2 regions of the Paenibacillus sp. FSL H8-0104 genome follow, and region 1 is predicted to be linked to the other one. Evidence: predicted binding sites of a transcription regulator. Region 1 holds the regulator's gene; the other holds the start of a gene.
What was found. Region 1 encodes Rex, which represses fermentation and respiration genes when NADH is low (regulators of the CRP and FNR family bind a similar motif). Its sites were predicted from a motif close to TTGTGAAATATTTCACAA; they were not measured.
Positions count from the first base shown of each region.

Region 1 (3,430 bases):
GCAGCAGCTCACTGTGTACAGCGTTTGCACCCTTAACCGGTTGATTGTTTGCGTCGAACTTAACCCAGACCATAACATCCTGGTTATCCTTGTTTTTGCCGATCAGGGTCCAGTAGATGTTGTCAGAGCCTTCTTTGTCTCCCCAGATGTACTTACGCAATTCATCATAGGATGTAATGCCCAGTTGCTCCTGTGCTGCTTGTATGGCGAGCGCTTCTTCCTTGCGTTGGTCCTGCGTGACATGAACGTAATAACGCTGAAGTCCAAACAGAATCAGAACCAGTGCAAGCAGCGAAATCCATATCCACTTCTTTTTTTTCTTCAAAAGCCGAACTTCCTTTCCCTATGATGCTGTCCTGCAATTAACGAGCAAGCAGACCATCAAATGCCAATTGAGACTCACGCAAAATGCGTTCTTCATCCAGCGTCAGACATTCGCCATGTTTCACTACTTGTTTTCCATCCACCCATACGTGTTCAACATCTTTGGCAGAAGCCGAGTAAATCGTATGTGAGATCAGGTCTGTATGTGGATAGAAATGTGCCTGTTCAATGTTAAGGGCGATAAAATCAGCCTTCATGCCAACCTGAAGTGCTCCGGTATTATTCAAGAAGATGGATTTGGCACCGTATGACGTTCCGAGTAATAACGCTTCGCCTGCTGGCACTGCCGTCGGGTCACCAGATACACCTTTGTGAATCAATGCAGCCAGTCTCATTTCCTCGAACATATCCAGGTTGTTGTTACTTGCTGGACCGTCTGTTCCGAGTGACACGGTAACTCCTGCTTTCAGCAACGCAGGTACCCGCGCAACACCGGAAGCGAGTTTCAGATTACTTCCCGGGTTATGGGATACAGCCACATCATGGCGGGCCAGAATCTCAATCTCTTCGTCATTCAGATGCACCGCATGTGCAACCAGGGATGGACGAGAGAAAAAGCCCAGTTTCTCCAGATGTGCCACAGGACGCAGTCCATAATCAGCCACGTTCTGCTCGACTTCACGAAGCGTTTCCGACATATGTGTATGAAGGGGAAGGTTTAGGTCGTTCGCGACCTGCACAAGCTTCTCTATGTAGTCAGGAGGGCATGTATATGGGGCGTGTGGCGAGATTACGGTTGTAATGCGACCATCTGCCTGTCCATTCCACTCACGTGCAAACGCTGCCGACTCCTCCAGCTTCCGCAATTGTTCTTCTTCCGAGCACAGCCCGATTACACCACGTGCCAGTGCCGCTCTAACGCCGGATTGCTCCACAACTTTGGCAACTTGATCCATGTGATCGTACATGTCCAGGAAAGCTGTAGTTCCGCCTTTCAACATTTCAAGCACTGATAGCGAAGTTCCCCAATATACATCTTCTGAAGTCATTTTCGCTTCCATCGGCCACATTTTTTCCTGCAACCATACTTGCAATGCAAGATCGTCTCCGTGCCCTCTGAGCAACGACATCGCTGCATGACCATGCGTATTGATCAGACCCGGCAGGAAGAACAGTCCTTTTCCATCCACTTTGGTACAATTTTTGTCTTCATCCGGCAATGTCTCACCAATATGCACAATCTTGTCATTCTCAACAACCATGTATCCTTGGACCACGTTCCATGTTGTGCCGCCTTCATTAACAGCAAATTTGCCATTGTGAATTACCCATCTATTTGTTGTCATCTTCCTCGTCGTCCTTTCCAGTATCCAAGTAATAGGCCAAACTAAGCAGATCTGTTGTAAAGTCAGCATGGTGAATGCGGATATGCGGCGGTGTTTTTAGAATGGTTGGTGCAAAATTAAGGATCGCTTCAATTCCTGATTCAATAAGCTGATCGGCTACATTTTGGGCTTCCGTATCCGGAACCGTGATAATTCCGATGCGAATGTTTTCCATTTTAACCGCTTCCGTCAATTCATCCATTGGTTTTACCGTCAAACTGTTGATTTGACTACCTATCTTCGGTCCATATGCATCAAATACAGCAACAATCTTCATGTTGTCTTTCAGATATGCGTTGTAGTTGGACAAGGCTTGACCGAGGTTACCCGCTCCTACCAGAGCTACATTAATTTGCTGATCGATTTTGAGAATGTGACGAATTTTCTCGATCAAATAGGATACATCATACCCGATCCCTTTACGACCAAAATCACCGAAGTAAGCCAGGTCTTTACGAATTTGGGCCGGATTCAGATCCAGCCTCTGTCCAAGCTCTTGAGAAGAAACAGTAGCCACCTCACGCTGATGCAACTCGTTCAAATAACGCAAGTAAACAGGCAGACGTCGTACCACCGCTTCCGAAATTTTATCCGATTTCATTCTTGCTCCCCCTTACCAAGGCCACGATAAAATAATAGATGAAAAGATGAGCATTCTGTATAAAACTCAAAGATAAACGTGACATTTTATACAGAATGCTCCTTGTAATTTAGGTTATAAGTTCTTACGTGCAACTACTTTAATCGGATACGGAAATATCTAATAAAGTTTAACGCCAAACGATAGTGTCATGCAATGATATAACGAACAAAACAACCATTATTTTTGTTCATTAGCAGGTTTTTCCAACCACTCGGTAATTCGTGGAACCATCTGCTCCGTGAGCATATGCTCCATTTTGGGTCCAGGTAATGAATATAAAAAGAATTTACCATAATACGCTTCAATCACCCGTGTATCATAAACAATGACAATTCCTCTGTCCTTTGCTGTACGTACCAATCGGCCAAATCCCTGTTTGAAACGAATGACCGCTTGTGGCACGGACAGTTTCATGAACGGATTTTTCTTCTGCTCCTGAAGCAACTCACTCTTGGCTTCCACCAACGGATGATTCGGTGGCTGGAACGGCAGTCGCACAATAGCGAGACAAGTTAACGCCTCTCCCGGGATATCTACACCCTCCCAGAAGCTGCTTGTGCCCAGAAGTACCGTTGCTTTGGCATCTTGGAACCTGCGAGTCAATTTGGAACGACTTCCACTGTCAACGCCTTGCCCAAGCAACGAGATGTCGTTGCCAGACAGTGCCTCCTTCAGCGGATCATAGACCTGTCGCAACATCTTGTATGAAGTAAACAGAACCATCATGCGTCCACGCGTAGCAATTGCCGTCTCTGCAAGTGATTGCACCAGCATATTAACAAAGTGCGCATCACCCACACTTCCCTTCACACTCGGGAAATCACGCGGAATCACCAGAAGTGCCTGATCGCGATAGTTGAAAGGTGATGGCAGCATCGACGTTAACAGCCGATTATTCTCAGAGGCTTCCTGTAAGCCAAGCTGCTCAATCATGAACTGGAATGACTTATCTACCGAGAGCGTAGCCGATGTAAGCACAACACTTTTCTTTTTGTCAAAAAATAAATCCTTAAGTTGGGCACTGACATCTACAGGTACGGCATACAGCTGAAGAGATTTACTGCGGAACTGACCGCTG
Region 1 is NZ_JBBOTC010000001.1:4,285,219-4,288,648, forward strand. It holds gene NST38_RS18965 (DUF5590 domain-containing protein) at 1-325, opposite strand, end outside; gene NST38_RS18970 (amidohydrolase) at 363-1,670, opposite strand; gene NST38_RS18975 (redox-sensing transcriptional repressor Rex) at 1,657-2,310, opposite strand; gene dinG (ATP-dependent DNA helicase DinG) at 2,530-3,430, opposite strand, start outside.

Region 2 (3,430 bases), 850 kb from region 1:
TCATCGTATTCCGGATTGTTCAATCATTTGGCACAAGTATGATGGTGGCCGTCGGAATGGCGATTGTCAGAATGAACGTGACTGAAAAACAAGCCTCCGCCTTGTCCACCTTGGCTATATTCCTTTCTGGAGCGGCTGCAATTGGACCTTTTATTGGTGGAGTATTGATTCATTGGTGGGACTGGCACAGCATATTCTTCGTTAATATTCCGTTTGTCTTGGTGAGTTTTTGGTTCGCCTGGAAAACAATCCCGAAGGACGAGCAATCTCCGTCTATCTCTGGTCACATGTCCATTCGGCCATGGCTTGCGTTAATTGACGCACCAGGTATCCTGATGTTTACGGTAGCTTTGGTGACTCTGCTCATCGGTTTACTATCAGTAAATTCCACAGGAGATATTTCAACATGGCATCTGCTGACAGGGGGGATCGGGTTAATCGCACTCGTCATGTTCATCCGACATGAATTAAAAGCAGCCACGCCTTTTATCCCTCTGCGAACGTTTGCCTCATATCCCGAGATGACTTGGGTGAATGTGCAATACATGCTGGTGAACATCCTGTTTTACGCACTTTTTTTTGGAGTTCCTACGTATTTGAAGCAGGTACGTCATCTCAACGAAGTTCATACAGGAATGAGCATGCTAGCTTTGGGGTTATGCTCAGTCATTATTGCTCCGATCGCAGGACGCTGGATTGACAGATCAGGATCACGGCCAGCTCTGATCGTATCCGCTTCTTTAATGACATTTGGCTCTATATTGATCGTTGTTATGAATGAAACTTCTCCAATCTTCATAATCATTGTTGCCTTAGCTTTATTTGGCATAAGTAACGGCCTAAACGCGGTCGGTATGCAAGCAGCACTGTTTAAAAGCACACCGAAAGAAATGATTGGAGTCGCATCGGGTATTTTTAATACATCACGCTACCTGGGGACCATTTTATCGTCGTTATTGATTGGAATTGTTATGGGGGATACATTCAATGTGACAGGATTTCAGATGCTTGGAATCATCCTTACGGTATTAGCTGCATCACTGATCATCATGAGCGTACGTCGCGAGGCAGGTGCGGTGAGTCCGGAGAAAGTAAAATAGAGAATCTTCCGTGCAATAACACGTTTACACCCAATGAATCAATAGCTCCATTGGGTGTATTTTTTGATTTTCACCAAGTTGTCAGAAAGAGTTGATCCTTTCTTGAACGTTTAGGGTAGAAGACGTGTCTTTGATTGAATTAGGTAAAAATAAAGATATAATAATTTTGATTAATAGGCTTGGTTAGTACATTAAGTGCATCAATATCAGATTTTAATAGGCATCCAATGATTGTTATTATCGGGGGCCTACAGGAGTAAACGCATTATAGGTGTGGCAAGATATCGTCATACCTAACTTTGTGAAATTTTTCGCAATTCTGCATTGAGCTTGGCCAAATCTGATATTGAATGTTTCTAAATTGAACAGAGTTTGAAAGGAGGCAACACAAAGAATGGCTATTGATACGGTTTTATGGAGCAGGCTGGTGACTGGTTTGACGCTCGGGTTCCACGTGATTTTTGCAACGCTTGGTGTCGGTGTACCTTTGATGATTGCTATTGCAGAGTTCATCGGCATTCGGAAGAAGGATCACCATTACATACTTATGGCAAAGAGGTGGTCCAGAGGGTTTGTCATTTCTGTGGCTGTTGGTGTTGTGACAGGTACAGCGATATCACTGCAGTTGGCCCTGGTATGGCCGAATTTTATGAAACTGGCGGGGAATGTCATTGCACTGCCACTATTTATGGAAGTATTTGCATTCTTTTTTGAAGCAATATTCCTGGGCATTTATCTGTACACGTGGGATCGGTTCAAAAATCCGTATATCCACTGGTTGCTGACTATTCCGATTGTCGCCGGGGCAGGCATGTCTGCTGTTTTTATTACAACAGTGAACGGCTTCATGAACCAGCCTGAAGGTTTTGTCATGGAAGCAGGTCAATTCATGGCAGTGAACCCCGTGCAAGCGATGCTGAATACAGCGACGTTCTCCAAAGTGTTCCATGTATTAAGCTCGGCTTATCTGACAGGAGCTGCTCTGTTAGCAGGAATAGCAGCCTTTGCGATGCTGAGAAAAGGAGTGTCAGCCTACCACAAAAAAGGCTTGAATCTCATGATGGCCGTTGTGCTGGTATTCAGTTTGTTAAATTCTTTAGCTGGAGATGTGTCTGCCAAGTTTTTGGCTGAGCATCAGCCGGAGAAGCTCGCAGCTGCCGAGTGGCATTTCGAGACGGAAAGCGGCGCGGATTTGATTTTTTTGGGATGGCTGAATGCAGAACATGAAATTATAGGCGCTCTTCATTTGCCGAAACTGCTCAGTTTCCTTGCCTTTGGAGACTTTAACGCCGAGGTAACCGGGCTGAACGAATTTCCACCAGATGAACACCCGCCCTTACTTGTGCATTATTTGTTTGATCTAATGGCTGGTATTGGATTCGCTCTGCTTGCTATATCAAGTCTGTACTTCCTGTTTGTATTCTGGAAGAAACGTAATCAGTTTAACAAGTGGATGCTACGTATGGTTGCACTGAGTGCACCGCTTGCTTTTCTGGCCGTTGAGATGGGTTGGTTCTATGCAGAGATCGGGCGGCAACCATGGATCATCCGAGGTTATATGCGGGTAGAAGAGGCCGCTACTTCTTCACCGAGTGTGAGAATTTTATTTTTCGTCTTCTTGCTTCTCTACATCCTGCTAGGCGTTATGTGTGTCGTCGTACTGAGACGGTTGTTCAATAACAATCCTGCTGAACTCGAGATGGAGAAATGGTTGAAGGAGCAGCATGATCAATCAGCCAAGAAAGGGGATCAGGCCTGATGAGTTATGAATTAATTGGTATTTCGGTACTCTGGCTGTTCTTGTACGGCTATCTTATTGTAGCTTCCATTGATTTTGGAGCAGGTTTCTTTGCCTTTTATGCACGCCTGACAAAGCAGGATCATCTGATTAATCGTCTGATCTCCCGTTATCTATCACCGGTCTGGGAGATCACCAATGTATTTTTTGTCTTTTTCTATATTGGCATCGTTGGATTTTTCCCGGACACGGCCTATTATTATGGCTCCGCGCTGCTTGTTCCAGGAAGTATTGCCGTCATTTTACTTGCCATTCGTGGGTCGTTCTATGCTTTCGAAAATTATGGTTCCAAAAAAAGTATCGTGTATTTGTTCTTATATGGAGCTACAGGGTTGCTTATTCCAGCGTCATTGTCAGTGGCACTGACCCTTTCTGAAGGTGGCTTTATTTTGAAGCAGGGAGATACCGTTTCCCTGGATTACTGGGCGCTATTTACGAATCCATTATCGTGGAGCATCGTTGGACTGGCGATCGTGTCCGTATTGTTCATTAGTGGGTCATTTCTCACATTTTACGCTTCTCGCGCAGAGGA
Region 2 is NZ_JBBOTC010000001.1:3,437,609-3,441,038, forward strand. It holds gene NST38_RS15345 (MFS transporter) at 1-1,100, shown strand, start outside; gene NST38_RS15350 (cytochrome ubiquinol oxidase subunit I) at 1,495-2,859, shown strand; gene NST38_RS15355 (cytochrome d ubiquinol oxidase subunit II) at 2,859-3,430, shown strand, end outside.
Region 2: NST38_RS15350 (cytochrome ubiquinol oxidase subunit I) is a predicted target of Rex. The motif match lies at 1,400-1,417, and genes of this name have one in related genera.